DNA from 3 places in the Stenotrophomonas sp. YJH_SMC_16 genome. Region 2 is predicted to be linked to each of the others. Evidence: predicted binding sites of a transcription regulator. Region 2 holds the regulator's gene; each other region holds the start of a gene.

Region 1 (10,532 bases), on a different contig from region 2:
TCCCCAAGACAAGCCGCCGCCAAGGCAACGGCGCCCCGCGGGTCGATTGGCCCAGCAGCAGACCCATGTCGGTGAAAAAGCCTGTCAGGTGGGTGCTGCGAATTGCGGAGCCGCTGTAGTAAGTGGTCATGGCGTTTTGAAGGCCACAAGCCGCCGCTGCCATGCAAGCACCCCAAGTGTCGCCCTGGACGAGCGCCCACGCGGAGGCCATGAGCAGCAGGGACTGGCCAGCAAGAAGGCCCACGTAGTGCCATGACAGATCGCGTCTGCGCAACGTTAGACCAGCGACGTAACCACCGGCCACGAAGCTGGCGACCACGGCACTGAGCTGCAGAGCAAGGACCCACCGACCATTCCCGACGGCAATCGCACCAAGCGAGGTCGTGCCAGTGAGGTGGCTGAGTGCTTGGTGCTCAAACCCCAAGTAGCCGGCAGCGTTCACCATCCCAGCGCTATACGCTAGAACGGTCGTTCCCACCCAAACGCCTCGCGGCACGTGCAGACCCACGCCTTGCTCTTGGCATTGTCACAGCGCCCAGTGTGCCAGCCGGGGGCCCGTTCTGGGCGTCAGGAAGCAGAAGGGTGGTCCGACCGGCTTCGCTTTTGGTAGAGCACCACTTGGTTCCGTCCAGCATCCTTGGCTCGGTAGAGGGCTTTGTCCGCCTGGCGGATGGCCAAATCTGCGTCGCCCTCGGTATCGGGGAAGTGGCTGACACCGGCTGAAATCGTGACCTGGCCCACCGCAGGGAAGGCATGCTCCTCGATCGCTTTGCGCAGCCGCTCTGCCACAAGCACTGCCCCCCGGGCATCGACCCCGGGCAAAAGCATCAAGAACTCTTCCCCACCGAAGCGGCACAGGACGTCCTGCGGCCGCGCGTTGGCGCGCATGCAGTGCGCTAGACCGGCGATCACGTCGTCGCCCACGCTGTGACCGTAGCGATCATTCACGGCCTTGAAATGGTCGACGTCGAACGCGATGACCCCAAAGTGCGCGCCGGAGCGGCTGAACTCGCTCAGCGCTCGCTCAAGGCCGCGACGGTTGTAGAGCTGCGTCAGGGGGTCAGTGAGGGCAGCGACGTCCAGTTTTCCCATGCGCTCGCTGAAGGTCCTGAAGCTCACCAGCACGGCCCTCTTAAGTTGCGCCGCCTCGAAATACCACGAGTTGACCAAGCGGACCGTGGAGATCGCCTCGCTGACATCCTTGGCCTGTACGTTCTTGGCCAGCTGCCACAGCGGGGCAGAAATGCTCCTTGAAAAGAACCAGATCAAAACCAGCGAGAGAATGCCCAAAGGCGCAGCGTTGCGCAGCACGGTCGACATAAGCCCGCCCAAAGGGGCCAATGTCGCCTCCAGGGGGCGCTGGGCGACCACGCCCCATCCCACGGCAGGCACCGGTGCAAAGCCGGCCAGCATGTGGACGCCATGGCTGTTGACGGTGTGGAGAGCGCCGGCGCGCCCCTGGCTTACCGCGCGCACCACCTCGTTGCGGATGGCTGACTCTCCGACGCGGTTAGGTTCGGGGTGATACAGGAGCTTCCCATCCCGACCCACCACGTAAAGGTAGGAGCCGTCCCGATAAAAATGCGTCCCCAACAGGGTGTGCAGGACGTTCTTTTCTTTCAGATGAATGGACGCAGTGACGTAGCCTGCATAGGCGCCTTTCGCGTCGAACACGGGGTGGGAGATGGTGACCACCAAATTGCCGGTGGGCGCGATGAACGGGTCGCTGACCAACGGCGAGCGACGCTCCAAGGCCTGTTTGTTTGCCGCGCTGGTGAGGGCTTTGCCCTGAACCTCGGGCATCGCTGGGGAGGCGGCCTTGACCACGCCTGCAGCGTCCACCACCGCCACGGAGTTGAACGAATCCGTCTGCTGCTTAAGCCGTTCGGCTTCTTCGTCGGGCGTGGAGGGTTGGTCCAGGTGACGGCCGATGTGTGCGGCGCTGGAGGCCAGCTGCTGCTGTGCACTGAGCACGAAATGCTGAGTGGTTTGCGCCAGCTTGTTGGCGTAGACGCGATTCGCTTCCAGGGTGCTGTCGATAAGCTGCTTGCGCTGCACCTGATAACTGGCCCACACGGCGTTGCCGAGCATCACCAACGCAGACAGCGTCGCCAATGCAAGGATCAAACGCTGCAGGTTGAGTTGTCGACTGGATGGAATCACTGGGCGCCCCCCGCGCCGGCGCGTAGATCACCGTTTGTTATCGGCTGGGTTTTTCCGAACTGAAGCTTGATCGTGGGCGGCAGCCCCACGTGATTCCGATGTGCTTATTTCTGCCAAGAAAGTGCCACTTTGCCTGGACTGCCAATGGCCCTCAGGGCGCGGGTCCAGTGGTCATTCCGAAGGGACCCGGATGGAAAGAGTCGTTCGTTATGCCTACCGCTGTCGAGTAGGCCTGATGTAGCCCTGACGGAAAGCGGCGCAAAAACTCTTCAAAGCGCGCTCGGCTGATGGCCTGGTGCGTCGAACAGTGCGGACAGGCAAGTACGCCTGCACCGTTGAGGTCGGTCAAACCCGCGCCAGGCGAAAGATCCGACCCACGCCCACAGCTGGAGCATTCAGCTTCCACGCGCGTCAATCGGAGGATGCGGCCCTCTTCTGACTGTTCAGCGTCGACCGTTTTCAGAGTGAAAATGCCAGTGTTGGGCACGGACAACGTCTCAGAATCATGCTCGGTGAAGCAGAATATCACCTTAAGAAAATCACCTGACCAGCTCTGGACGATGGGGGCGGTCGGCACAAGGGGGACGATGATGTTGGCTCCCCCGTCGCTATCCTGTGAACAGGTTCGCGCTCAGTCGGACGCGTTGGCCACCGGAAAGTGAGGCCGCAACACCGAGCGGAGCAACTCCATTCCAGGGCCATGGGCCACCGATCGTTGCCCAAACTCGTCCCATCCCGCGTTGATCAATCCAGAAACGACCGTTTGGCCGGTGTCCAATCGGGTCATTGCCCAGTAAGGCACAGCGCGCTGAGCGATGGGAGCGTCGAGAAGGGGCCTCATCAGGGTGTGCGAGCGGCTTTGCTCTATGCGCCGGACCACGGATTCCAATCCATCGGAGGGCCCCTCGATGTATTGGAAAAATCGGGTTCCATCAACGAGCATGGCTCCAGTAACGCCCGCCATCCGGTTGAACGTCGCCGACTGGGACACGATCGAGCGCAGCTTTTCATCAACGAGGCCAGGTGCGGCGAAACTGGAATACGCAAACGCTTTGAGCATGGAAGGGGTCCTGATGTGACGGGCATCACTATACGGCGGGCGTGGGTACTGCGTCCCAGTCACCCGTTTGCGCCTTCGCGTTCAGGTTCAGTGAGCGGGCCTTGCCGCAAGCTGCGTCTCATCTGGCCATCCGCTCGTGCGAAAGCGCCTGAGTTTGATGCGGCGTCCGCTGGCTGCTTTGGGCGTTTTGACGCTCTCCCTTCACGCCGTGGACTAAGTTAAGTGCGCGAGTCGCGGTTGACTGAGGGCATGAAGCCCGAACGGAGCGGCGGCTCACCCCCTTCGCGCCATTTGCAGGAATTGAAGTGCTTCCCAACCGATCCGTCTTTCCTCGCGCCAAAGGGGCCGCTGCCGAGCGGATTAGGAACCACGACTGGGCGAACACGCCTCTGGGAGCGCCGGAACACTGGCCATCGGCGCTCAGGAGCGCGGTGGAGCTGATGTTGAATTCGCCAGAGAGCATGTATCTGGTTTGGGGCTCAGGGCTCATCTTTTTGTTCAACGACGCCTACACGCCGATCTTGGGCCCGCGTCTGGATCGAGCCATGGGGAGCCCCCTGCGCGGGCTGTGGGCCGACGCGTGGCCGGCAGTTAAAGAGCCGATCAAAAAAGCGTTTAGAGGCGAAGGGTCTCGGTTTGAGAACTTACCCATCGCGATGAACCACTATGGCCAGCACGAAGACACGTGGTGGACCTTCTCATTCTCCCCGCTCTATGGCGAGGGGGATGGGGGGCGCCGTCGCCTTCTGCGTGACCAATGAGGTGACCGGTCTGATCACGGCCCAAGAGCGGCTCGCCCGTGAGAACAAGCGACTCATCGCGCTGTTTGAGAAGTCCCCGCTGTTCATCGCCTTTTTGCGTCGAACGAACCTTCCCCAGCAACTCCGGCAGCGTGAAAGGCTTGTGCCGCAGGATGACGTCTCGTTGAAGGGCATTCGGGTCTGCCTCTCAGTCCGCCGGCGTAGCCAGTGACCGGCATGCCCCTTAACGAGCGAAGGCGTGCACGTCCATTCGTCCCGGACAAGGCCACGTCCAGAGCCAGAAAATCGCCAGCCGGTTGCTGTGCTAGGCGCTCGACAGCGGAATCAGCTTCGTCGTAGGCTCGTCTTCCAGCATGATGATCGAATCAGCACGGAGTATGCCGGCCCCCCGTGGGGCCGGCATCCATCAATGGTTGGTCTTCAGCCTCAGAACGTCGACCACTCTGCTACAGATTGTCCCGATACCCGCTTGGGGATGTGGAGAGAGTGAACCGAAGCTCGGTTCGGCTGGTTGGATTCGGTTCCCTCAATTTTGAAGAGAGAAGCCGCCTTTTCAAGCTCACTCGCTTGCTCGGCCATCGATCGGGCCGCGGCACTTGCCTCCTCTACCAAGGCAGCATTCTGCTGCGTTGCCTCGTCCATCTGAGCGATTGTTTGATTGACCTGCTCAATTCCCGAGGCTTGCTCTATGCTGGCTTGGGCGATCTGGCGCACGATCTCTCCAGTCTTAGCTGCTGAATGTCCCAGCTCTCCCATGCTTGCCTCTGACCGCCTCGCAATCGAAATCCCGGCCTCGACCTGGCTGGTCGATTCATCAATGAGTGCCTTGATGTCCTTTGCGGACGCGGCGGCACGCTGAGCGAGTGTGCGTACCTCCGAAGCGACTACAGCGAATCCGCGCCCCTGCTCCCCAGCGCGAGCCGCCTCAACCGCTGCGTTCAATGCAAGGATGTTGGTCTGGAAGGCGATGCCGTCAATCAGGGTAACGATCTCGCCAATTCGTTGCGACGATGAATTGATCTGTCCCATCACCTCGACCACTTCACTAACGACGCGAGTGGTGTCTGCAACCGCTTCACCTGCATTTTCGGAGGAGGCGTTCGCTTGCTGTGCATGCTCAGCGTTCTGGCGTACCGTCGAGGTCAGCTCTTCCATTGATGCGGCAGTTTCCTCCAAGTTTGCGGCCTGCGATTCGGTCCTGCGTGAGAGGTCACTGTTCCCTGCCGCGATTTCATCGGCTGCGGTAGCGATGGACGCAGAGGCTTGCTGGATGCGCCGCACGATCTCGGTCAGGTTTCCTGCAGTTCGATTCACATCTCGCTGCATTGCTGCAAAAACGCCTTGGTAGTCTCCTTCGATTCGCTTGGTCAGATCGCCCTCGGCCATCGCACTCAGGACCGCTGAGAGCGCGCTCAAACTCTCGTCTGCTGTAGCCATCAACCGATTCAGATCTTCAATCATCACCCGGAAATCATGGTGATAGGCTTGCGCATTGCCGCGGACGCTGAAGTCACCAGCGGCTGCTGCTTGGGCAAGTCGCTTGATGTCTCCGTTGATCGCTTCCAAGCTGAACTTGGCCGCGTCCATGGACTCGTGGATGATTGCGCGTGTGCCGGGCAAGCGCTTCGCGTCGCGGCTGAGGTTTCCTTGCGCATACTCATTCAGAACCTCTATAGCGTCGACAATCGCATCCAAGTGCTCAAACACCATGGTGTTCATCCCTGATGCCAGCTCGCCGTAAACGCCTGGGAAGTCCGTCTGCATGCGGAAGCTAATGTCCTCGCCGGCATGCATGTGAATCATGGTTCGGGTCTGATTAGAGAAGCGCTGGAGCATCTCAATCATGCCATCCGTGGATCGGAGCATTTGTCCGACCTCATCAGGGCTTTCATCTCTGTGACGCACATTTAGATCGCCTTGCGTTACCGCTTCGATCGAGGCTAAGACCTTCGAAAGGGGGCCAGTCAGGCTGCGAGAGATAAGCCAGGATGCAAGCGCTCCAATGACGAGGCTCAACGTTCCGAAGGTCGTCAGCAGGCCAGTAGTCCTGAGCGATAGCGAAGCTGCTTCCTCCGCACCTTCCTTCACCAAGCGGTGCTGCAACGTGGTGAAGTCAGTAAGAGCTGAATTCCAGTTGTCAGAGGCTGGTCTGACCTTGGTGACTAGAAGGAGATTGGCCGCATCGTAGTCACCGGACTTGATAAGCTGATCCAACTCCTTGTTGAGATCGCTGGCCGCGACCGCCGCGCTGTTGACCCGCTGCCTCAAGGCTTGGGTCTCAGCGGTGCTGGCTGGTCTTGAGGTAAAGGCAGTCCAGCGTTGGTCGTACTCTGACTTCAGCTTCTCCATTCTGTCGGTGTCAGCAGCTACATCCGAGCCTCTTTTCAGGAGCATGTCGCGACGAAGCAGCATCATCTCTTTGTTCAGCGCGAGCAGTCCATAGAGCTCACCCATGCGGGCGACACGTAAGTTGACTGCCGATTCAAACTGTTGGCGCTGTTTGTAGGTGCTGTGCAGAGCGATCCCAAGAATGGTCGCAATCAAGGCCAGTAGGATGACGAAGCCGAGCGTCAGCCGGGTGCCCACTTTCAGGCGGCGCATTGTGTACATTTTGTGAAATTCCGTAGTCAGTCGATTCCCGACTGCCGGGATGTCTGCTTAGGGGAGGGACCCGGCAGGCAGTAAAGCATTAACGGCCCGCCCGAGCTCTTCTTTAGCTATCTAGGCTGAGTTGAACTACCAGTTAGAGCGCTCTCGGTCTCGAGGGTGTCTACCTGTACATTCCTCAGATGTATGTCAGCACGCTAGAGACAGTTGTGGGCATAATTTCAGGAGGGGATTGCTTAGGACTGTTTCGTCAATGCGGACAGGACACTCTGCAAGGTCAAACGACACGGACAGAGTACCGCTGTCCACTCGACCTAGTGCTAACTCGGATGAATGCCGGTGGCTATCAGATCGCAGGTGGGGACTGCGCCTGTAGGCCTAGTTGACGTGTATCAGCAAGGCCATGGAAGAACTGTGGTCGCAAGGGCATGTCAGTCGAACCATCACCGGCTTGTCCGCCGATATGGATGTCGCGAGATGCGATCTCGCTGACGATGGCGTTGCCTCGATCCCTGACGTTGCGGTTGCGCCATCGCCCACGAAATGCGTGGTCGTGGTGATCAAGTGTTGATCGGCCAGGGAGTTAGCAGCACCAGCCTTGCCTTGGAGAGCCTCGAAGATCGGCGCTGCGTAGTTGCGCACCCGTGCCAGATCTTCCTAATAACCCTCATGCCTGCGACTCCACGGACCTTTATCCGGAGTTGTCACGGTCGCTGCGGAAGTCGACTCCATTCCGGTCACCGGGGGGCTCGACATAGGCTATACGCGCGATCTCACGCAGCAGTTCGGACTGCGTGCTGCGCACGACCGATATGCCGGCCAAAGCCGCAGTGAAAGCTAGTCGTACAAAACTATGATGATTGTGTCGTCACTTGGGTGAACGCTATCGGCCTCTGAGGCCACATCCAGTGTGCTTGCGAGCTGTCGAACGGTCGCCTTCTACCAGAACCCAAGGACTCGCCACCAAGCGCTGCCCACTATCGCGAAGATGAGAAGTTCAACCAGGCACATGACCAGGCCGACCTTCCACCACACCCCCAAGGTGACAAAGCCACTACCAAAAATGATGGGCGACGTGCCGGTGGCGTAGTGAGTCAGCGTCATCATGATGGCCGAGGAGGCCGTCATCATCAGCATGAAGAGGGGGACATAGTCGGCGGGTATGAACAGTGCCCCCACACCGAGGAAGGCGAGCAGCATTGCGCTGATGTGGGCGGTGGTGCTGGCAAACAGGTAGTGGGAGAAGACAAAGACCAAAATGAGCACGGCTGCGATTGCCTGCCAGTCCATGCCACTTGCGGTGATGGAGTTCTTCATTGCCTCTGTAAACCAGGAAATCACGCCCAGCTTGTTGAGCTGCTCCGCCATCATTACCAGCGCGCCGAACCATATCAGGGTGTCCCAGGCGCTCTTCTCGGAGAGCACATCGTCCCAGTCCAGTGTGCCGGTGATGATCAGCACGAACAGGCCGACAAGCGCCACGACCGTGGGGTCCAATGTCCACGCGGGGCCGAGGATCATGGCGGGGATGTTCGCCCAGAGAACCAGCAGCAGGCCGAAGGTTCCGATCATCACCTTCTCCTTCGGTGTCAGCGGCCCCATCGCCTTCAACTCGCCCTTGGCAAAGTTGACGGCGTTGGGCGTCACTTTCAGTTCCGGCGGAGCCATCAAATAGATGACCAGCGGCATCACAGTTAGACAGGCCAGCCCCGGCAGGAGCATGCACAACGCCCAGCTTGTCCAGGATAGGTGCAACTGTTGATTGGTCGCCTTGGCGACAAAATCCACTACCAATGGATTCGGTGCGGTCGCAGTCAGAAACATGGCCGATGTGATGGGGTTGGCATGGTAGTTCACCAGCGCCAGATAGGTTCCGACCTTGCCCTCGGTGCCTTTGCCTGGATCGGAATCAAACGCGTTGGCTATCGATTTCATGATCGGGTGGACAATGCCGCCACCGCGAGCCGTGTTGCTGGGGGTAAAAGGCGCGAGCACCAACTCGCATATCGTGAGGCCGTAGCCGATTCCGAGCGTGCGCTTGCCAAGCAGTGCAATGAACAACATGCCTATACGGTTGCCCAGCCCTGTCTTCTTCAGGCCGCGAGAGATCAGAATCGCAAGCACGATTAGCCAGATGAGCGGACTCGAGAAGCTCGAAAGTGCGTCGGTGATGGCGCCCTTTGAGCTGCTCGCTGTCACCTGGGACAGTGCTACCAGTACCAGGGCCATCATCGCCATTACACCGATCGGCATCACTTTGAGGATGATGGCGACGATGGTTGTGATGAATATGGCCACCAGCGCCCAGGCCTGGGGTGTCAGTTCGGCAGGACAGGGCAGCAAGAGTAGAACGATCAGCACGACCGTTGTTGCCAATGCCTGCGGCAGCTTGAATGGCACTGCGCGCCTGAAGTATTGGAACGCTGATCTGAAACGATTTGGCATGGCCGAGCCTGACTCTATCCGTGCGTGGACGGGGAAAAACTCTCAAAGCAGCACACAAGGCTGGTAACCGCTCACGGCTCGCGGCGCGGGGGCTGCCCGAAGTGGTGCATGAGATTCAAGTGAGCTTGCACGTAAGCACCGCTGCTGAAGCAGCGTGCCATGGGTGAGCTGGCAGCAGCTTCTGCCACCTCGGCTCTGGCCGCGTCCTTGTCTTCGCTTTTGAGCGCCAGGTCGGCCAGAACAGTCACCCGCGCCGGTAACACCTCCACGAAGCCTCCTGACACATAGAAATGAAATGGCGGCTTGTCGGCCGCATCCGGGTAGATCAGGAGGAGGCCCTCGCGCAGCGTTGCCAGCATTGGTGCGTGCCTTGCCATCACGCCAAATCTGCCAGCTTGGCCGGGAAGGCTGACCTCCCGTACGTCGCCCTCCCAATGCACCTCGATAAGGCTTGCGACCGAAAGAATGAATGTCTGCCGGGTTCGGCTGATGGACGTAGGCTCAGGTGTAGACAGGGTATGCGAGGGCATGGAGGGCGACATTGAGATCCTGGGGCAGGTACCCGGGGGGGGGCGTGTTTGCCACGCCCGCGGCACGGATGGTTTGACCCATCAGCGGAACACGAGGCCGCCGTCGATCAATGGTGCTTGTCCCGTCATGTAGTCCGAATCCGGTCCTGCAAGGAAGGCAACAAACGCAGCCACGTCTTCCGGAGTCTCCACTCGGCCCAACGTGATGCCTTTGACGAACTTTTCATAGCTGGCCCCAATTGGAGCGCCGGTGATTTCGGCCATGCGCTGGTCGATCTCCACCCACATGTCGGTGCCAACCACACCGGGGCAATAGGCATTGACGGTGATGCCGTGAACCGCAAGTTCCTTTGCCGCCGCTTGCGTAAGGGCCCGGACAGCGAACTTCGTTGACGAATAGACGCCGAGAAGCGCGTAGCCCTCATGGCCGGCGATGGAGCTGGCGTTGATGATCTTCCCGCCGCGACCCAGGGCCTTGAACTGCTCTGCGGCAGCCTGGATGCCCCAAATCGTGCCTTGAACATTGATGCGATAGATCGCCTCGACCTCGGTCTGCGTTACATCGGCGAGCGGCTTGACCTGCGATACTCCAGCGTTGTTGACGATGATGTCAAAGCCGGCAAGTTCTTCGCTTGCACGATTCACCGCTGCAAATACCTGGGAGCGATCACCCACATCCGCAGTGATGACGATTGCCTTGCGTCCCATGGAGGAGATCTCTTCGGCCACCGCCTGGAGTCGGTCCACTTTCAGGTCAACCAATGCAACGTCAGCACCATCACGCGCCAGGCGCAAGGCAATCGCGCGACCAATGCCTTGCGCAGCGCCGGTAACCAGCGCAGCTTTTCCACAGATATTCATATTGTGAGCTCTCCAGCGATCAGATCGATCCGGTCCATGCAATGGCCCGCGCGTTGCATCGACATCGCTGCGGCGCGGGGTACTGGTGGCGGATCAGGCGTTCAG
Region 2 (10,532 bases):
TGTACGAGCTGCTCGCCGATGGACGTCGGATGCAGCTGTCCTACTACATGGGCCGGGCCAGCCACGTGCGTAACCCGAGCACGCGCCAGTTGTTGCAGCCCCGCCAATGGACCCACCTGCCCTTCGACCGCACGCGCATGGTCGCCCGCCGCCTGGCTGCAGGCAGCCGCCTACTGGTGAAGGTGGACGTGCTGAAGGACGCCATGCATCAGGTGAACCACGGCACCGGCCGCGATGTCAGCGATGAATCGGCCGCCGATGCGGGCGCCCCGCTGCAGGTGGACTGGCACAGCGACAGCGTGCTGACGATCCCGCTGCAGGCGGTAGCGCCGACCGGGTGACACGGCCGCCCCGCCATCACAGAACAGTTCTTGTGCACCCGGCAACCCCAGCCGTAGTGCCCGTGCGGCTGCATGACCTGCCGCGGCCGCGGGTGGAGCTGGCTACTGGCTTCAAAGCGCCAGAAGGTGGGGGTTGATGAACCCCCACGGCCGCGCACCTGAGCCAGCCCGGAGTGAGCAAATCACTTCAGCGTGACCGGGTAGGGAGGAGCGAGCCTCGAGTTGTCGGAGACCGCAAAGGCGACTGACTGCAACCGCTGGCAAAGTGTTGAAAGCAGGGCCATGAACTCAGCATTGGCTGCCTCAGACCATGCTCGGCCGAATCTGAGAGTAAGGTGTATGGAGCTCACCGGGTCTCCATTCAGAGCGGACTCGAGCGAGTAGCGCTCACCATCCGAGAATGCACTTTGGACGCATCCAGGGAACACCAACTCCAATGATGCGATTACGGCCTGGGGACATCCAATATCCTGCACAGCCTCAACATTGGACAGGTCTTTTTCACCGGGGCCTTCCAGCTTCAAAACGACAATGTCAAAACTCATTGCTGCGATATCCCATCCTGCAATCCATTCAGCATCGCCCTTCTCTTCTGCGTGTCTGGCCATCATGCCTCATGTAGCTGCTAGCTGCCCCCCTGTACAGCAGCAGTTGAACGATCTTCCCCGCCCGCTGAATGCGTAAGCGCGCCAGCGCGTACAGCACTGCGAACACCAGAATGAGCAGGAGCAGACACACAGTGCTGCCGTTCGCGACTGAAGGCTAGCGGCACGGTTCTTGCACGCACCCCGGCAACCCCTGCCGCAGTGCCCGTGATGTCCGAGAACGAATCCGCCGGCGAAAAGACCGAACAACCCACCGAAAAACGCCTGCGCGACGCCCGTGAACAGGGCAACCTGCCGCGCTCGCGCGAACTCGGCACCGCCGCCGTGTTCGGTGCCGGCGTACTGGCGGTGATGGCCATGAGCGGCTCGATCGGCCGCGGCGCCACGGCCTGGATGAAGCAGGCGCTCAGCCCGGAACAGAGCCTGCGGCAGAACCCGAAGGAACTGTTCGGCCACTTCGGCGACCTGCTGCTGCAGTTCATGCTGGTGATCGCGCCGCTGGTGCTGGTCTGCCTGCTGGCCAGTTTCGTCGCACCTCTGGTGATGGGGGGCCTGCGCTGGTCGCAGAAGGCGTTGCTGCCCGACATCAATCGCATGAACCCGATGAGCGGGCTCAAGCGCCTGTACGGCCCGGAGGCCATCGCCGAGTTCACCAAATCGCTGCTGCGCGTGGCCTTCGTCGGTGTCGCTGCCGGGATGGTGGTCTGGACCGGCTTCGACACCCTGCGCGGGCTGATCCACCACCCGCTGGAGACCGCCATCACCGACGGCCTCGGCTTCACCCTGCGCCTGCTGCTGGCCACCGCCGGTGCGATGCTGGTGCTGGCCGCCATCGACGCGCCGTACCAGCGCTGGAACTGGATGCGCAAGCTGAAGATGACCCGTGAAGAGCTGCGCCGGGAAATGAAGGAAAGCGAGGGCAGCCCCGAGGTGAAGGGCCGCATCCGCCAGCTGCAGCAGCAGATGGCCAACCGCCGGATGATGGAGGCGGTACCCACCGCCGACGTGGTGGTGGTCAACCCCACCCACTACGCGGTGGCCCTGAAGTACGAAGGTGGTGCCATGAACGCCCCGACCGTGGTCGCGCTGGGCGTGGACGAGACCGCCCTGCGCATCCGTGAAGTGGCCGACGGCAACAAGGTGGCGATCGTCTCTGCCCCGCCTTTGGCACGCGCCTTGTATCGGGAAGGCCAACTCGGAAAGGAAATCCCCGTGAGACTGTATTCGGCCGTCGCCCAGGTCCTGTCCTACGTCTACCAGCTGCGCGCCTGGCGCACTGGCCCGATGCCGGACGCCCCGCACATCCAGGTGGATGAATTCGGCAAGGGAGGCCGCCCGTGAGCGCCCAGCCCTCCACCGGTTTCAACACCCGCCGCGCTCTGGAAATGATCCGCCAGGGCCTTGGCGCGCCGCTGATCGTGCTGGCCCTGCTGGCCATGGTTGTGGTCCCGCTGGCCGCACCGGTGCTTGATGCGCTGTTCACCTTCAACATCGCCATCTCGCTGATGGTGCTGCTGGCGGTGGTCTACGTGAAGCGCCCGCTGGACTTCACCATCTTCCCGATCGTGCTGCTGATCACCACCATGCTGCGGCTGGCGCTGAACGTAGCCTCCACCCGCGTCATCCTGCTCAACGGCCAGAACGGCCACGATGCGGCCGGCAAGGTGATCGCCGCCTTCGGCGAATTCGTGATCGGCGGCAACTACGCGGTCGGCATCGTGGTGTTCGCGATCCTCACCATCATCAACTTCGTGGTGATCACCAAGGGCGCCGGCCGCGTCTCGGAAGTGACCGCGCGCTTCATCCTGGACGCGATGCCCGGCAAGCAGATGGCGATCGACGCCGACCTCAACGCCGGTTTGCTGACGCGTGAAGAAGCCAAGCTGCGCCGTGAAGAAGTCCGCGAGGAAGCCGACTTCTACGGCGCAATGGACGGCGCCAGCAAGTTCATCCGCGGCGACGCCATCGCCGGCATCCTGATCCTGTTCATCAACATGCTTGGCGGCCTGGCCGTAGGCGTGCTCCAGCATGGCATGCCGTTCGGCGACGCCGCCGCCACCTACACCCTGCTCTCCATCGGTGACGGCCTGGTGGCGCAGCTGCCGGCGCTGCTGGTCTCCAGCGCGGTGGCGATGCTGGTCACCCGCGCCTCGCGCTCGCAGGACATGGCCCAGGCCATGACCGGCCAGGTGTTCGGCCAGTACCGTGCGCTGGCGATCACCGCCGGCATCATCGGCGTGGTCGGCCTGGTGCCGGGCATGCCCAACGTCGCTTTCCTGACGCTGTCCGCGATCCTCGGCTTCATCGCCTGGAAGGTCTACCGCAAGGGCAAGGCCGCGGCCACCGACCCGGCAGCCGCAGGCAATGACGCCGCCGCGCTCAACGCACTGGGTCGCCCGGCCGCACCGGCGCCCACCGCCGAACTGAGCTGGGACGAGCTGCGCCCGGTCGATCCACTGGGCCTGGAGGTCGGCTATCGGTTGATCCCGCTGGTGGACGCCAACCAGGGCGGCGAACTGATGGCGCGCATCAAGGGCGTGCGCCGCAAGCTGACCCAGGACGTCGGCTTCCTGATCCCGTCGGTGCACATCCGCGACAACCTGGAACTGCCGGCCAACGGCTATCGCGTGCTGGTGCACGGCGTGCCGGTGGCCACCGCCGAGATCCACCCCGACCGGGAACTGGCCCTGGACCCGGGCAGCGCGCTCGGCGCACTGGAGGGCATTGCCGGCAAGGATCCCGCGTTCGGCCTGGATGCCACCTGGATCCAGCCGCACCAGCGCGCCCAGGCCGAAACGCTGGGCTACACGGTGGTCGACCCGGCCACCGTGGTCGCCACCCATCTGTCGCACCTGATCCGCGAACACGCACCCGAGCTGCTCGGCCATGAGGAAGTGCAGCACCTGCTGGCCAACCTGGCCAAGAGCGCGCCCAAGCTCGTCGAAGATCTGACGCCGAAGGCGCTGCCGCTGTCGGCGGTGGTGCGCGTGCTGCAGAACCTGCTGGTCGAGCGCATTCCGATCCGCCAGCTGCGCAAGATCGCCGAGGCACTGGTCGAACATGCGCCCAGCAGCCAGGACCCGGCCGTGCTGACCGCCGCGGTGCGCACCGCACTGGGCCGCTTCATCGTGCAGGAGATCGCCGGAATGTCGGCGGAGCTGCCGGTGTTCACCCTCAACCCGCAATTGGAACGTGTCTTGCAGGAGTCCACGCAGGGCAACGGCGCCGCGCTGGAACCCGGACTCGCAGAGCGACTGCACCAGAGCCTGGCCGAATGTGTCAGCAAGCAGGAAGCGCGAAACGAGCCGGCGGTCGTGCTGGTACCGGGCCCGGTGCGCGCCGCGCTGGCGCGCCTGGTCCGCCACAGCGTCCCGTCGCTGTCGGTCCTGGCCTACAGCGAGGTGCCGGAGGACAAGCGACTGAAGCTGGTCGGAACGATCAGCTGACGCCGCCCACCGATGCGCCAGAAAACAGACACCACTTTCGAACCAACGCAACAGACAGACACCAAGGGGAACCCGCACCGTGCAGACCACCGACCACCCGAGTTCTCCGACCGCCACCCCGCCGTCTTCGTCCCGTGACCACAGCATGAAAATCAAACGATTCGTCGCCGCCGACATGCGCTCGGCCATGAACCTGGTGCGCAAGGAACATGGTCCTGACGCCGTGATCCTGTCCAACCGCCGGATCGAGGAAGGCATCGAGATCGTCGCCGCCGCGAACTATGACGAGAGCGCCGTGCAGCGTGCACTGGAAGCCTCGCGCCGTGACGTGGCACCGCCGCCGGCACCCAAGCCGCGCACCGCCGCCGATGCCGTCATTGCCGCAGTCACCCGCCGTCGCAGCAACACCCCCGCTCCGGAACCGGTTGCCGCGACCACCTCGGCCGTGGCCGCCCTCGCCCGCGCCGCGGTCGGTGCCACCGGCCGTACCCTGGACAGCGCCGACGAGATCGTGCCGACCCGCGGCAGCACCGGCTTCGCCGCGACCCTGGCCCGCGCTGCCGTCAACGAACCGGCGCTGCCCGAACAGATCTTCGCCCCGTTCGCCGAGGCCATCGTTGCACCGGCATCGGCACCGGCCGCCAGCGCGCCAGCCAACCGTGCCCGCTTCCAGGTCGACCCGCCGCACGAGATGCATCACGAAAGCGCGGCCCCCGCCGTGCAGCCGCCGCCGCTGCCGGGCGCGGCTCCGACCGAAGCACAGCCGGAGATCGCCGCCAGCGAACCGGCAGTGGCCGACGCCGTCATCGAAACCTCGCCGGAGCCCACCCTCGCCCCGGCCCCGGTGCTGACCGTGGTCGCCCAGGACGACGCCGAGATCCGCCAGCTGCGCCAGGAAGTGGCCGGCATGCGCCAGGTGATCGAGCGCGAGATGAACCGCTTCACCGACGAGCGCCTGCGTGGCTGCCCGGTGCGCGCCACCGCGCTGGACCTGATGGACGAGTACGGTTTCGACGCCGGCCTGGCCCGCGACGTGGCCATGCAGATCCCGCTGGAGACCGAAGCCCACCGTGGCCGCGGCCTGATGCTGGGGTTGATTTCGCGCAAGCTGCCGATCGCCCCGGTCGACCCGCTGGAAGAAGGCGGCGTGATCGCCCTGGTTGGCCCGACCGGCGCCGGCAAGACCACCACCATCGCCAAGCTGGCCTCGCGCTTCGCCGAGAAGCACGCGCCGCGTGATGTGGCCCTGGTCACCACCGACACCACCCGCATCGGTGCCCGCGAGCAGCTGTACGGTTACGGCCGCCAGCTCGGCATCGCGGTGCACGAGGCCAACAGTGGCACCGACCTGGACCAGCTGCTGGAACGCCTGAAGGACTACAAGCTGGTGCTGATCGACACCGCCGGCCTGGGCCCGCGCGACCGCGCGCTGGCCGCCCAGCTGCAGTGGCTGCGTGCCGCCCGCCAGGTGCGCACCCTGCTGGTGCTGCCGGCCAATACCAGCTTCGGCGACATGGACGAGGTGGTCCGCCGCTTCGGCGCCGCCAACCTGCAGGGTCTGGTGCTGAGCAAGCTGGACGAGACCGGCCGCTTCGGCAACGCCCTGTCGGTGGCCGTGGACCATGCCCTGCCGATCACCTGGGTGACCGATGGCCAGGACGTTCCGGAGGACCTGCACCGGGCCAGTGCGGCCAATCTCGTACTTCGCCTTGAAGATTTGCGCCGCGCGGCCGATATGCCCTGCAACCCGGAGTTGAACCATGCCGTCGCGTGAGTACGCCAAGCTGACCAAGACCTTCCCGCTGTCGGCCACCCGCAGCGAGCCGCTCGGCCCTGTGCGCACCATTGCCGTCACTGGCGGCAAGGGCGGCGTGGGCAAGACCAACGTTTCGGCCAACCTGGCCGTGGCGCTGGCTGGCATGGGCAAGCGCACGCTGCTGCTGGACGCCGACCTTGGCCTTGCCAACATCGACGTGATCCTGGGCCTGAACCCCACCTTTACCCTGGCCGACCTGGTCGCCGGCCGCTGCACGCTGGATGACGTCATCGTCGAAGGCCCGAACGGCGTGCTGGTGGTCCCGGCCGCGTCCGGTCGCCGGCACATGGCCGAGCTGGCCCCGGCCGAGCACGTCGGCCTGGTCAACGTGTTCTCCGAACTGGAACGCGAACTGGACATCATGGTGGTGGACACCGCCGCCGGCATCACCGATGGCGTGCTGACCTTCTGCCAGGCCGCGCAGGACACCGTGGTGGTGGTCTGTGACGAGCCGGCCTCGATCACCGACGCCTATGCGCTGATCAAGGTGCTGTCGCGCGAGCGCGGCGTGGACCGCATCCAGGTGGTGGCCAACATGGTGCGCGACCCCAACGAGGGCCGCGTGCTGTACGAAAAGCTGACCCGGGTCTGCGAGAAATTCCTCGCCGATGTCTCGCTGAACTATCTGGGCTGTGTGCCGCAGGATGATTGGCTGCGCCTGTCGGTGCAGCGCCAGCAGCCAGTGGTAAAGGCCTACCCGTCCAGCCCGGCCGCGTTGGCGATCACCGAGATTGCCCGCCGTACCGCACGCTGGCAGGCGCCGACCGAACCGCGCGGCGGCGTTGAGTTCTTCCTCGAGCGTATTCTCAAGCAGCGCGGGGTGGCCGCATGAAAGGCGCAGCCCAGTACCGGGAAGTCCAGCGCACGGCGGCCAACGAGGTCATCGCCCAGCATTCGGACCTGGTGCGGCGCATCGCCCACCACCTGGCCGCACGCCTGCCGGCGAGCGTCGAGGTCGACGACCTGATCCAGGCCGGCATGATGGGACTGATCGAAGCCTCGCGCAGCTATGACGCCGACCAGGGGGCTTCGTTCGAGACCTATGCCTCGATCCGCATCCGCGGTTCGATGATCGATGAGATCCGCCGTGGCGACTGGGTGCCGCGCTCGGTGCACCGCCGTGCACGTGATGCCGCCGCCACCATCCGCCGCCTGGAACAGAGCAGTGGCCGTGCCGCCAGCGCCACCGAAGTGGCCGCCGCGATGGAGATGCCATTGCCCGAGTACCTGCGGCTGATGGAAGACGCTGCCCGTGGCCAGGTGCTGAGTCTTGAATCGCGCATCGAGGACCAGGGCGAGCTGGACACCGTGGCCCAGGGCGGCCCGACCCCGCAGCAGGTGCTGGAGCGCGGCGAGTTCGGCCGCGAGCTGGGCAAGGCCATCGGCCACCTGCCCGAGCGCGAACAGCTGGTGCTCTCGCTGTACTACGAGCAGGAACTGAACCTGAAGGAGATCGGCGCGGTGCTCGGCGTGAGCGAGTCGCGGGTCTGCCAGATCCACGGCCAGGCGGTACTGCGCCTGCGTGGCCGGCTGAAGCTGTTCGAGGCCGCCGACGCCGGCCTCGAAGAATGAACATCCCCGAGGCGGCTGCCCCCGGCCGTCCGGAATGAACAACAAAGGAATTCTGCTTTGAACAAGAACATGCGCATCCTGATCGTCGACGACTTCTCGACCATGCGTCGAATCGTCAAGAACCTGCTGGGCGATCTGGGCTTCACCAATACCGCCGAAGCCGAGGACGGGCATGCCGCGCTGTCGCTGCTGCAGAGCCAGCCGTTCGATTTCGTGGTCACCGACTGGAACATGCCGGTGATGACCGGCATCGAGCTGCTCAAGGCGATCCGTGCCGATGCCAAGCTGAAGACCCTGCCGGTGCTGATGGTCACCGCAGAAGCCAAGCGTGAACAGATCATCGAAGCCGCCCAGAGCGGCGTGAACGGCTACATCATCAAGCCGTTCACCGCGCAGACGCTGGAAGAGAAGCTCGGCAAGATCTTCGAACGCCTGGCGGCCAGCGCCTGATGGATACCACGGTCGACAAGAGCGCCCTCGCCCTGCGCCTGCAGGAGGCCCTGGACGCACTCGAGTCCGGTGACGAAGCCGCCTGGCGGCAGCGCATCGACGGACTGGTCGCGCTGCGCACGCAGCCGATGATGAGTGGGCTCTCGCGGCTGGCCCGCGAACTGGGGCAGGCGCTGGGTGAACTGCCGACCGTGCCGAGCGAAGCCGGGGAACTGGACGATGCCTGCGCGCGCCTGGACCACGTGGTGGCGATGACCGAGCAGGCCACGCACCGCACCCTGGACCTGGCCGAGGAATGCCGCAGCCTGACCGAACAGCTGCGCGCCGAAGGCCTGCAGCCGGGCCAGGACGCGCAGCTCGAGCGCATCCGCCACAACCTGACCGAGATCGCCCTGACCCAGAGCTACCAGGACCTGACCGGGCAGATCATCCGTCGCGTGGTGGGCATCGTCCGCCGCGTGCACGAAGGCTTCGGCGCACTCGGCCTGCCACCGGAACAGCATCGCACCGACCCGGAACTGGCCGGGCCGGCACTGAAGGGACTGGACCGCCACGCGGTCTCGCAGAACGACGCCGACGACCTGTTGTCGGATCTGGGGCTGTAAGCATGAGCGCGGTATCCGACGACATCACTGCCGATTTCATCATCGAGGCACAGGAAATCCTGGATCGCCTCGGCGAACAGCTGGTGTCGCTGGAGCAGGCACCGCAGGACAGCGATCAGCTCAACGCGGTGTTCCGCGGCTATCACACGCTCAAGGGCGGCGCCGGATTCCTCGGCGTCACCGCCATGGTCGAGCTGTGCCATGCCGCTGAAGAAGCGCTGGGCGCCGCGCGTGCCGGCCAGGCGGTGCTGCAGGCCCATCACTTCGACGCGGCCCAGCAATCGCTGGACTACCTGCAGTCGATGCTGGATGCAGTTTCCTCCGGCACCGAGCCGGGCTATGCACCGCCGGACCTGATCGCCCAGTTCGACGTACACGGCGGTGCCGTGGCGGCACCCGCCGCCGCAGCAGCACCCGCCGCGGGTGGCAGCGACCTGATCACCGACGACGAATTCGAGGCCCTGCTCGACCAGCTGCATGGTGGCAACGCGCCGACCGCGGTCGCACCGGCGAAGAAGGCCGACGACGGACTGATCAGCGAAGACGAGTTCGAAGCCCTGCTCGACCAGCTGCACGGTGGCGCTGCACCGGGCACCAAGCCTGCTGCCGCCATGGCACCGGCGCCGGCTGCAGCCCCGCGCCCGGTCGCCGCACCGGCACCGGTGGCAAAGCCGGCCGCCAAGCCGTTGGCCGAGGCCGAACATACCGTACGCGTAGACACCAAGCGCCTGGACGCGATCGTCAACCTGATCGGCGAACTGGTGCTGTCACGCAATCGGCTCAAGACCCTGCGTGCACGCCTGCGCGATGAAGAATTGGACCGCGCCGTGTCCACCCTGGACATCGCCACGGCCCGCCTGCAGTCGGCGGTGATGCGTACCCGCATGCAGCCGGTGGGCAAGGTCTTCTCCCGCTTCCCCAAGGTGGCCCGCGACGTCGCCCGCTCGCTGAAGAAGGAAGTGGACCTGGAACTGATCGGCGCCGAGACCGAGCTCGACCGCAACCTGGTCGAAGCGCTGGCCGACCCGCTGGTGCACCTGGTCCGCAACGCCATCGACCATGGCGTGGAAATGCCCGACCTGCGCGAGGCGCAGGGCAAGCCGCGGATGGGCCACGTGCGGCTGTCGGCGCAGCAGGAAGGTGACTACGTCAGCATCGAGGTGCAGGACGATGGCGCCGGCATCGACCCCGAAAAGCTGCGTGCCAAGGCACGCGAGAAGGGCCTGATCGATCCGGAAGCGGCCGCGCGCCTGAGCAGCGAGGAATGCCTGCACCTGGTGTTCCTGCCCGGCTTCTCGACCAAGCAGCAGGTCACCGACATCTCCGGCCGCGGCGTCGGCATGGACGTGGTGCAGTCACGCATCCGCGAACTGAGCGGCCAGATCCAGATCCAGTCGGAGCTGGGCCGTGGCAGCCGCTTCCTGATCCGCGTGCCGCTGACCCTGGCGATCCTGCCGACCCTGCTGGTTCAGGCCGGTGAGGACGTCTACGCGCTACCGCTGGCGCGCGTGATGGAAGTGCTGCACGCACCGCGCACGTCGCTGGGCTGGTTCGATGGCCGTGCCGTGCTCGATCGGCGCTCCCACACCCTGCCGCTGGTCGATCTGCGCCAGTGGCTGGATGTGACGCCCGCCGCCTCGCCCCTGCTGACCATCGTGGTGCTGCAGGCCGGCGAAGCGCGCTTCGGGCTGGTCGTG
Region 3 (10,532 bases), on a different contig from region 2:
TTGAGCCTGCACCACTTCAGGTGTCGGCAGGAGCACCGGTCCCGGTGCGTTTTCCGGTGTAGCAGGTGTGGTCATGCAACCTCCATGGACATCCCGCCGCCGCCCGGGTTCAGCTGGGGTGGCAGCGGAACTGCGCACCCTATCCTAAAAACAAGGCGGATGGGTGACGGTGCGGCGCCCCGCCGCACCACAACGAACAAGGCGGGCGTCACATTTTTGACGCCGAAGCTTGGATCCTGAATAGGACTTGTCCTATCATGAAAACGTTTTCCAACAGGGATGTTTCCCATGAATACCACTGACCTGTCCCAGTTCAGCCCGAAGTGGCAGTTCCGCTTCAACTTCTTCCGCCAGCACGGCGCCCCCAAGAATCCCGGCTTCAAGCAGGCCTGGAAGGCGCTGTCCTTCGGTGACCGCCTGAAGATCAACCTGAACTTCTTTGCGCTGTTCTTCGGCGCCATCTACCTGTTGATCCTGGGCATGTGGCGCAAGGCACTGGTGCTGATCGGCATCAACATCGTGCTGGCCATCGTCTCCATGTTCCTTCCGGACGTCGTGGGGCGGATGTTGTTCATCGCCATGAACCTGCTGGTCGCCTCCAGCACCAACTACAGCTATTACCTGGAGAAGGTGGAAGGACGCGCCAGCTGGAACCCGTTTGAAGGCATGTTCTGAGCCCTCAGAACTGCGCAGGGATGCGCGGCAAGGATGCAATCGACGCCCGGCCCCCGCCGGGCGTCTTCGTTTGCGGGGTCAGGCCGCGCGGCGTGCCACGGCTGCCGGTTCGGCGTGCAGACGGAAGCGCGAGACCGCCACCGCCAACTGCTCGGCCTGTTCTTCCATCGCACGCGCGGCGGCACTGGCTTCCTCCACCAGCGCGGCGTTCTGCTGGGTGGTTTCGTCCATCTGCACCACGGTCTGGTTGACCTGCTCGATGCCGGCCGACTGTTCGCGTGACGCGGCCGAGATCTCGGCCATGATCTCGTTGACCCGACCGACCTGACCCACGATCTCCTGCATGGTGCGGCCCGCGCCGTGCACCAGCTGCGCACCGGCACCGACCTGCGCCACCGAGGCGTCGATCAGCGCTTTGATTTCCTTCGCAGCGCCCGCCGAGCGCTGTGCCAGCGCGCGCACTTCGCTGGCGACCACGGCGAAGCCACGGCCCTGTTCACCGGCACGCGCCGCTTCCACCGCCGCGTTCAACGCCAGGATGTTGGTCTGGAACGCGATGCCATCGATCACCGAAATGATCTCGGCAATGCGCTGCGAAGAGGATTCGATCTGCTCCATGGTCTGCACCACCTGGCTGACCACTTGGCCGCCTTCGCTGGCCACGCCGGCCGCGGAACCGGCCAGGGTATTGGCCTGCAGCGCATGGTCTGCATTCTGGCGCACCGTGGAGGTCAGCTCCTCCATCGAGGCCGCGGTCTCTTCCAGGTTTGCCGCCTGCTGCTCGGTGCGGCGCGACAGGTCACTGTTGCCCGCGGCAATCTCACCCGCCGCCAGCCGGATGCTGGCTGCCGACTGCTGGATCTGTCCGACGATCTGGGTCAGCTGCTGCACGGTGCTGTTGGCGTCATCGCGCATCACCGCGAACACGCCGTGGAAGTCGCCCTGCATGCGCGCGCTGAGGTCGCCTGCGGCGATCGCGCGCAGCAGCGTCGACAGCTCGGCCAGGTTGTGATCGCTGACCTGCATCATGGTGTTGAGGGTTTCCACCATGCGGCGGAAGTCGTGGTCGAAGCGCAGTGCATCACCACGCACCGCGAAATCACCGGCGGCGGCGGCAGCGGCCAACTGCTGGATCTGCTCGTTGATCGCGGCCAGGTTGCTCTTGGTGGTGGCCATTGCAGCGGTGAAGACCGCCTTCTCGCCCGGCAGCGCTTCCATGTCCACGCTGAGGTCGCCCACGGCGTAGCGCTGCATCACTTCAACCAAGCGCTGGGTGACTGCATTGCTGGACGCCACCAACTGGTTGCTGTCGGCCACCATGCGACCGTATTCGCCCGGGAACGCCGAGGCATCCATGCGGTAGCTGAGCTCGCCGGCATCGTGGCGGCGCGCCATCTCCGCCTGCGCAGCCATCACCGCCTGCAGCTGGCCGCGCATGCCCTGCATCGCCTCCAGCAAACGCCCCACTTCATCGTCGCTGCGTGCCGGCAGGGTGCTGTCCAGCTTGCCCGCAGCGACATCGCCGGCCACACGCACGGCTTCGGCCAACGGGCGGATCGCCAACCGGCGCAGCAGCACATAGACACCGGCACTCAGCGTCAGCGCGGCCACAACGCCAACCAGCAGGGTCAGCCACAGAAGCTGGCGCGCCTCGGCCACGATCACCGCATGCGGCATCACCACGCCCAGCGCGAAGCGCTGAGGGGCGTCTCCCACGCGCAGCGGCACATACACGCGCACGTTGCCGGCCGCATCGGGGCTGAAGGCCTCGAACGGACGATCGGCGGCGATGTCGGCCAGCATGCTGCGGGTCAGGGCATCGTTGCGCGGCTTGCCGATCTCGGCGGCATTGGCCGAAGCCAGCACCACGCCCTTCGGCGACAGTAGTTCGACGCGGCCGGCCCCCATCGGCTTCAACGTGGCCAGGTGCTTCTGCAGCGCTGCCAGCGAAAAGTCCACGGTGAACACGCCAAGGAACCTGCCGTTCTCGATGATCGGCGTGCTCAGCGTACTCATCAGCACCTGCTGCCCGGCGATGTCATAGGCATAGGGTTCGCTGACCTTCGGCAGCTTGTCGCGGCTGGGCACCATGTACCAGTCACCGGAACCGCTGGCGGTCTCGGTGTAGTCGGTCATTGTCGACTGCTGCGGCTTGCCGTCGTGCCAGGCCCAGTAGCTCATGTAACGACCGGTAGCATCGTGCGCTTCGGTGTTGACGAACTCGGCATCCTTGCCGTCGAAGGCATCGGCCTCCCACATGGTGCTCTTGCCCAGCCACTCCGGGTGGGTACGCAGCTGTTCGCCAAGCACTGCCGCCAGGCTGGCGCGATCGGGCACGTCACCGCGTGCACGTTGGGCGAGCACGGTTTCGACCATGGCATCGTTGCTGGCGAAGGCGGTTCCCAGGTCGGCCGAAACCTGGCGCGCTTCGGCGTTGGCCTCGCTGGTCATGGTCTGGCGCGAGGCGCTGATCAGACTGGCGCTGGCCTGTCGGTAGATCAGGAATGCGGTCAGGCCGAAGCACAGCAGTGCAATCACAGCGGTGCCCAGCATCAGCTTGTGGGCAATGCTGCCCGAGCGGCGGGCAGCGGCGGAGCGGGAAGGAGGCATGGAAAGGTCCGCAAGGCAGTTCAGGACGACCGGCGCCGCGAGGGCACCGCGCAGGTGCGCGATCCGTCGCGCAGGCCACCGGCCGCCGGGACCCGCCCGGCGCAGGAAGCGCACCGGGTTAGCGGCCGCCTGCGAACGAGGTTGAGGCGCTCCGCCTGCACATTCCTGAACCTGCTCAGGGTCGGGTCAGGAACCCGCCCCGTTCCGTCCTATTCGGCAACCCGATCCTTGATCCACTGCGCCCGAGGCAGCACCTCGATGCTGCCAGCCGCGTACTGCTGCAGCACGTCGTCCGGGCCGAAGCGCGGCTGCCAGCCCAGTGTGCTGCGCATCAGTGCACTGTCGTAGACGCGGTCGATGCTCAACGGCAGCGGCCAGCCGCGGCGCTCGAACTCGGCCAGCAGCAGCGGGGCGCGGCGGGCCAGCACCCGGCGGGGCTGGGTCGCCAGTTCCAGGCAATCCTCGCGCAGGAACGGTGTCGGTGCGCAGGCAATATAGCGTGCGAAGGCAGCGCCCTCATCGTGCAGCAGCGCGGCATGTGCACTGGCCACGTCGCGCGCGTCGATGCCGCGGTGCAGGCGGAACATCGCCATCCGCTCCGGTGGCTCGGGGAAGCAGCGGGCCATGCGCAGCACGCGCACGCTGAAGCCCGGTGCCGCAGCGGCTTCGGCCAACGCCTCTGCCTGCAGCTTGCTGCGATGGTAGATCGTGCGCGGCAACGGCTCGGTATCTTCATCGATCCAGCGGCATCCGCCCGCCACTACCGCATGGCCATACAGCGCCGTGGTGCTGGTCAGCACGAAGCGGCGTGCACCGGCCTCGCGGGCAGCCTGCAACAGGTGTGCGGTCGCCTCCACATTGATCTGCTGGAATACCGCATCCGGCACCAGGCCGACATGAGGTGCGTGCAGGGCGGCGGTATGGATCACCGCATCGACCCCCTGCACCGCCCGCGTCACGGCCTGACGATCGGTGACATCGGCAATGATGCGGGTGGTGGCAAATGGGCTGCGATCCAGCCCCACCACTTCGTGGGCCGCCGCCAGCGCGCCGAAGATCGCACGCCCGATCCGCCCGGAACTGCCGGTCAACAGAATCTTCATTGAGTCCATTCACTCGAAGCGCCCGGGAACTACCGGGATGCTTCGATTCTAGGCACGCTGCATGTCGTCTGCGATAGGGCGCGGTTGCAATTGTGCGTTCATTTTGGCGATGCCGATCGGGCCAGCAGCTGCCGGGCGACGAACAGCGGATCGTCACCGCCTGCCGCATCAGGCGTGACCCCGGTACCTTCCCAGTTGGTTCCGGTACGAAGGTTGATCGGCTGCCGGTCGGGAATGCTGATCTGATAGCCATCCGGCAGCAGCACAGGATCATCGAACATATGTGCCGCGCCGCCACTTCGACTCCCAACGACACGTGCCCGCCCCTGCGCCTGCAGCGAGTACGCGACGAATTCGGCGGCCGAGCCGGTGCGGCGGTCGATCAGCACCACCAGCGGCTTCAGGTACAGCCCCAGGCTCGCCGGTGGCAACGGTACCGGACTGCGTTGGCCACGTTGTTGCAGTGACTGCACCTGGGTGATCTCCGCCGCCAGCAGGGTCCGCACCAGCAGGTCCGCACTGCCGTCATCCCCCCCCCCGTTCTGGCGCAGATCGAGCACCAGGCCATCGGTGTCGGCCAGCAGGGTGAAGGCCGCGGCCAGCTTCGGCCGGGCCAGATCGAGCGGATAGAAGGTGCTCAGGCGCAGGTAGCCGATGTTGCCTTCCAGCACCCGCACCTCGCGCACGCCCGCACCATTGCTGCGTGCATCCGCGCGCCAGGCCATCAGCCAGTCATCCTGGCCGGCGCTGGCATCCACCCGCTCGACATGGAAGTGGCCATCGAACACGTCCAGGTCCTGGTTCAGGCGTGCGCTGAACACCTTCGGGTCCGCGCAGCTGTCCGCATAGCGCTGCTGGGCGGACCAGCCGCGCACCACCTCGGCAATGCGCGCGCCTTCGGCCACGTCCAGGTACTGCGCCTGTATCGCCGTGGCCGCCGCCTGCAGCACCGCGTCCTGGGCCGGGCAGGACGCCGCCAGCAGCGCGCCCAGCATCCACGAAACCACCATGACCGCACTCCACGTTGATGATATGTAAGTGCTTATATATCATCGCGACCATGGATCTCCAACATGCCTCCCTGGGAACGCTGCTGCGGGCCCTGCTCGACCAGCTCGACCCGGCGGTCGAGCAGGCCTACCGCGACCTGAAGCTGGACTACCGGCCGCGCTACACCCCGGTGCTGCGCACGCTGATGGCGCAGGGCCCCTGCCGCATCAAGGACCTCGCACTGGCCTGCGGGCTCAGCCATTCGGCACTCAGCCAGACGGTTTCAGCGATGGTGCGCGACGGTTGGCTGCACGCTGCGGTCGGTGAAGACAGCCGTGAGCGCATCCTGCAGTTGAGCCCGCGCGCACTGCAGGCGCTGCCGGCGCTGCAGACGCAGTGGCAGGCCACGGCTCGCGCGGCGCGCAGCCTCGATGCCGATCTTGGACAGTCGTTGGAGCAGGTGCTGCGCGACGCACTGCAGGCGCTTGAGCAGCGGCCGTTCGCGCAGCGACTGCGCGACACACCCCAGCGCTGAGGCACCTACTGTTCGGCTGCCATCTCGATTTCACTGAGGAAGGTCCAGCTGCCATTGGCCAACCGCAGCTCGAGCGTGCGGCACTGCGCGGCCAGCGGCGCGGCATTGCCCAGCACGTATTCCTCTTCGGTCGAACCGCTCAGCCCGGCCTGGGTGAATGGCGCCGACAGCACGCCGATGCGGGTTGCGGCAGAGCCCGGCTCAGCGCACATCACCTCCACCGACGTCGGCGTGACGATGCCCCAGGCCGGGCGGGTCATCGTGTGCAGGCCGATCCAGTCCACCCGCCGGCGCTGGCCGAGGTCGATGGTGATGCTGACATTGCCGTGCACGCCCACCCAGCCGGCATCCATCGGGTTGCGCGGATCCCCCACCCGGCGATCGAACAGTTCATGCCCGGTGCTGTCGGGATAGTTTGCGTCCGGCGCCGTGCTGTAGCTGTAGGTGGTCTGCACCGGATCGACACTGTAGGACGCACCGAGGCCATACAACCCGCGATAGGTGTTCATCATCCGCGGCGATTCGCCATACCCCTGGCCGGGGCCGACCACCTCGGACATGTGGTACTGGTTGAGCCAGGCAACGCGCTTGCCGGCCGAACGCGCACTCCACAACTGCTGGTTGATGCGCTGCACCGACGCGGAGCGATAGGCACCGGACAGCCCGTTGCCGGTCTCCAGGAACAAGGGGCTGCCATGGTTGAACAGTTCGATGTCGGCCCACAGGCCGCTGGCACCCAGCGCCGCCGACAGCGCCTCGTAGTACGCCTCGGTGGAATGACCCGCGCGATCCCACTGGAACAATCGGGCATGCGAGGCAGCACCGATGCCGTCCTGCCAGATCTGCACGTCCACGCCGGTGGCTGTACGGAACTGTGCAGCAGCCCGGCCCACGCTGACCGGATCCACGCTGGATGACGCCAGGTAGGGTGCCACCATCACCGGCCGCGAGGGTGTACTGCCTTTGAGCGCCGTCACGATCGCGCGATAGAACGGTGCGCGATCAATCGGCACCTGTGCCGGCTCGTCGGTGATGTACCAGCCGGCGAACGCCGGATGCGATCCGTACTGCTGGCCAAGCTGCGCCAGCGACTGCGCCAGCGACTGCGCCGCATCCTGTGCCACGGCCGTTGCATTCTGGCCCTGCCAGAAGGTGGCGCACTGCCCCGAACTGTAGGTGGTGCCCACCACGACCTTCATGCCGCGCGCGGCTGCCGCATCGAGCACGGTGCCGAGCTTGCCGGGAAAGCCGGCAATCCATTCGAAATCCTGCACACCGCTGGCGCATCCCACGCCGGCACGGGTGGCACGCACCTGACCGAGGATGATCGTGTCGTTGCCGAGGTCCTGCAGTTCATCCAGGAACAGCGGCAATTGCGCGGCTGGCAGCTGTTCGTCGGTGGCCGAATAGCCGACGTGAACAAAGCTGCCGGACAACAGGGGGCTGGCTGCATGGACGGGGGCGATACAGGCCAGCAATGCGATCACTCCAATCCTGTTCATGTTCTACGTCCCTGTGGTGGCCAGGCGAGTGGCGTTGTCGCGCATGCTATCAACAGCGGCGGTGACCTCGGTTGAGCGAAAGCGCTTACGGGTTGCGCCACCCGCCTGAATGGCTGCGCCATCAGCCCCGTGCGCAGGGCGCGTGAAAACCGTGGCGAAGATGGCGACCTGGACTTAGCGTGCGATGGCCAAGCATGGATGCTGCCGTCTACGAAGGCGGCGTCCACACTGCAGGAGATTTCACATGACTGAGCAGAACCCGCGCAGCTCCAACCGGGGCTTTGCATCAATGGACCAGGACAAGCAGCGCGCGATCGCTGCCAAGGGCGGGCGTGCCGCACATGCCTCCGGCAACGCGCATGAATTCAGTCCGGCCGAAGCACGTGTCGCAGGCCGCAAGGGCGGCGAGGCGATCAGCCGCAACCGCCAGCACATGGCCACGATCGGTCGTGAAGGTGGGCACGCTCGCCACGCCAATGCGCGCCAGCAGCAACAGCAGCAACAGCAGCAACAGCAGCCACACGAGATCGAACGCACGGCAGAGGGCCCGCAGCGCCAGCAGGGCTGACCGCTGCGCGTCAGGCCGGTGCGCGCTGGCGATACAGACCCAGCGCAGCAAGCAGGACCAGCGCACCGGCCACAGCCATCGCCCAGCCGAAACCACTGGCCATCGCACTGCGATACCACGCCAGTGTCTGCGGCGTGGCGTGCATCGAGCTTGGTTGCAGGATGAGTTCGCGCGCCTGTGCCACCAGCCCCCGCTGCCCGGCCGCCTGCGCGGAAACGGCGAAGTGCTGCACGGCGCGCCGGCCCATCAAGCTGCCCAGCAGCGCGATGCCCAGGCTCATGCCTGCTTGGCGTAACGCGTTCATCGTGGCTGAGGCGATACCCGCGCGCTCGACCGGCGCGCTGGCCATGACCGCCATGCCGGTCGCCGGCACTGCCAGCCCCATGCCAATGCCAAGCAGCACCAGCACAGCGCTGGCAAAAGCACGCGACGTAGCCGGTTCGAACGTGGCCATCGCGCACAGCGCTATCCCGGCCAGGGCGTAGCCCAGCACCAGCGCGGCATGCAGCCCGAGGTGGACGACCAGACGACCGAACAACAGCGAGACGACCCCCATCAACAGGAACTGCGGAGCCAGCTGGGAGCCGGCCTGCGCAGCGCTGTGGCCCTGCGCCTGCTGGAAGAACAGCGACAGGAAGAACAGGCTGGCATAGGCAGTGAAGCCCAGCACGAACGATGCCAGGTTGAACATGCCGAAGCGGCGGTCGGCAAACAGGTCCAGCGGCAGCAATGGGCGTACGACCCGGCGTTCAACGATGCCGAACAGGATCAGTCCGGCGGCTGCGACGCCCAGCGCCAGCAGGGCCACCGGCGCCAGCAGGCCATGCTCGCCGATCGCGATCAGGCCATAGCTCAGCGCACCCAGCGCGACGATGCTGAGCAGCTGCCCGGCGGGGTCCAGTGCGGCGTGCTGCGGATGCCGCCGCTCCGGAATTCCCCAGACGCCCAGCGCCAGCGCGAGCAGGCCCAACGGCAGGTTGATCAGGAAGATGCTGGGCCATCCGGCGCGCTGCACCAGCACGCCGCCCAGCAGCGGGCCCAGCACCAGGGCCAGCGCACTGAACGCGGACCAGCCACCGATCGCACGTGCACGCTGGCGCGGGTCGGGAAACGCGTGGCTGAGGATCGGCATTGCGGCGGGAATCAACAATGCGCCCGCGATGCCCTGCACTGCGCGCCCGGCCACCAGAGTTACAAGATTGCCGGCACAAGCGCACAGCAGGGACCCCAGCGTGAAGGTGGCGACGCTGAGCAGCCACATCCGCCGATGACCGTAACGATCCCCAAGCGGCCCCGCCGACAGCATCAGCGCCGACAACGCGATCGCGTAGGCGTTGATCACCCATTGCAGGCCGGCCATGTCGGTGTGCAACGCCTGCTGCAGGGTCGGCAGGGCGACGTTGACGATGCTGATGTCCAGCGAGGCGAGGAATGTGCCGAGGTAGGCGGCCAACACCAGGGCCGGACGTTGGAAACGCTGCATGGGTGGATCCCGGGGGAGGACGTGCGCGCATCGTAGCCACTGACTGACCGTCGGTCAATGACCGGCGGTCAGTCAATGCCAAAGGACAGCTAGAATGGCCACCGTCGCACCCGGACCTTGCCCACCATGCAGACCCCAGCTGTCGCCAGGCCTCGCACCAAGCCTGCGGAAACCCGCCAGGAAGAACTGATGGACGCCGCGCAGGCACTGTTCCTGTCAAAGGGAGTGGACGCCACCACCATCAGCGACATCGTCGCCGCGGCTGATGTGGCCAAGGGCACCTTCTATACCTACTTCGCCTCGCGCACCGAGATCCTGCAGGCGCTGGCACAACGCTACACGCGGCAGTTCATGGAAGCGGTCGACCAGGCCGTGCAGCAGCACCCCGTAGGCGATGGCGTAGCACGCCTGCGCGCCTGGATCCGCGCCAACATCGAACTTTACGTGCGCACCCATGCACTGCACGATGTGGTGTACGCCAACCATCACCATCATCAGCGCGGCAACGCCGAACGCAACGCAATCCAGCAGCAACTGCTGGGCATCCTCGAAGCGGGCAACGCCGCCGGTCTGTGGCAGCTTCCGGCGCCGCAGGTTACCGCCTCGTTGATCTACGCCGGCGTGCACGGCGCTACCGACGACCTGATCGCCATACCCGCACAGGATGCCGATGCGTTCATCGAAGCCGTGCAGGCCAATTGCCTGCGCATGGTCGGCGTGCCACCGGCCGGTGCCAAGCGGCGCTGACGAACCGTCTGTCGCTCAGGTATGGGCGAGGATGTTCAACAACCGCCCGAACGGGTCACGGACGAAGAAGCGACGCACGCCCCAGGGCTCATCGACCGGGCCATATTCCAGCGGGATGCCGGCCGCACGCATGCGCTCCAGTACCTGCTGCAGATTGTCCACTTCGATCGACAGATCCGGCACTGCGGTGCCGGAACCCCCTTCACTGGCAAAGCTGACCTGCGCCGGCGCGCTGCCCTCGCCGCCGTGGGTGACGATCCAGCCGTGGTCCATCACCACCGGCATGCCCAGCAGCTCGCCATAGAACACTGCGGCACGC

What was found. The regulator FliA, encoded in region 2, starts transcription of late flagellar genes. The targets are predictions, from matches to a motif close to TAAAGTTTNNCNNNCNNNGGCCGATAA.
Region 1: AC5P6E_RS08880 (methyl-accepting chemotaxis protein) is a predicted target of FliA. The motif match lies at 6,674-6,700, and genes of this name have one in related genera.
Region 3: AC5P6E_RS02280 (methyl-accepting chemotaxis protein) is a predicted target of FliA. The motif match lies at 3,404-3,430, and genes of this name have one in related genera.

Annotation. Positions count from the first base shown of each region.
Region 1 is NZ_JCAFRH010000003.1:294,858-305,389, reverse strand. Features, by position in the region: gene AC5P6E_RS08900 (YoaK family protein) at 1-478, opposite strand, end outside; gene AC5P6E_RS08895 (sensor domain-containing diguanylate cyclase) at 568-2,163, opposite strand; gene AC5P6E_RS08890 (BLUF domain-containing protein) at 2,795-3,223, opposite strand; partial or broken gene AC5P6E_RS08885 (hybrid sensor histidine kinase/response regulator) at 3,685-4,081, shown strand; gene AC5P6E_RS08880 (methyl-accepting chemotaxis protein) at 4,411-6,585, opposite strand; gene AC5P6E_RS08875 (DASS family sodium-coupled anion symporter) at 7,531-8,991, opposite strand; gene atpC (ATP synthase F1 subunit epsilon) at 9,108-9,566, opposite strand; gene AC5P6E_RS08865 (acetoin reductase) at 9,648-10,427, opposite strand.
Region 2 is NZ_JCAFRH010000002.1:9,161-19,692, reverse strand. Features, by position in the region: gene AC5P6E_RS04830 (CocE/NonD family hydrolase) at 1-341, shown strand, start outside; gene AC5P6E_RS04825 (hypothetical protein) at 524-949, opposite strand; gene flhB (flagellar biosynthesis protein FlhB) at 1,157-2,287, shown strand; gene flhA (flagellar biosynthesis protein FlhA) at 2,332-4,392, shown strand; gene flhF (flagellar biosynthesis GTPase FlhF) at 4,538-6,166, shown strand; gene AC5P6E_RS04805 (MinD/ParA family ATP-binding protein) at 6,153-7,040, shown strand; gene AC5P6E_RS04800 (RNA polymerase sigma factor FliA) at 7,037-7,780, shown strand; gene cheY (chemotaxis response regulator CheY) at 7,838-8,230, shown strand; gene AC5P6E_RS04790 (protein phosphatase CheZ) at 8,230-8,835, shown strand; gene AC5P6E_RS04785 (chemotaxis protein CheA) at 8,838-10,532, shown strand, end outside.
Region 3 is NZ_JCAFRH010000001.1:519,797-530,328, forward strand. Features, by position in the region: gene AC5P6E_RS02270 (hypothetical protein) at 1-75, opposite strand, end outside; gene AC5P6E_RS02275 (DUF2628 domain-containing protein) at 289-675, shown strand; gene AC5P6E_RS02280 (methyl-accepting chemotaxis protein) at 754-3,285, opposite strand; gene AC5P6E_RS02285 (NAD-dependent epimerase/dehydratase family protein) at 3,495-4,388, opposite strand; gene AC5P6E_RS02290 (S41 family peptidase) at 4,487-5,398, opposite strand; gene AC5P6E_RS02295 (MarR family winged helix-turn-helix transcriptional regulator) at 5,449-5,913, shown strand; gene AC5P6E_RS02300 (DUF4434 domain-containing protein) at 5,919-7,415, opposite strand; gene AC5P6E_RS02305 (KGG domain-containing protein) at 7,660-7,983, shown strand; gene AC5P6E_RS02310 (MFS transporter) at 7,994-9,466, opposite strand; gene AC5P6E_RS02315 (TetR/AcrR family transcriptional regulator) at 9,593-10,213, shown strand; gene AC5P6E_RS02320 (VOC family protein) at 10,229-10,532, opposite strand, start outside.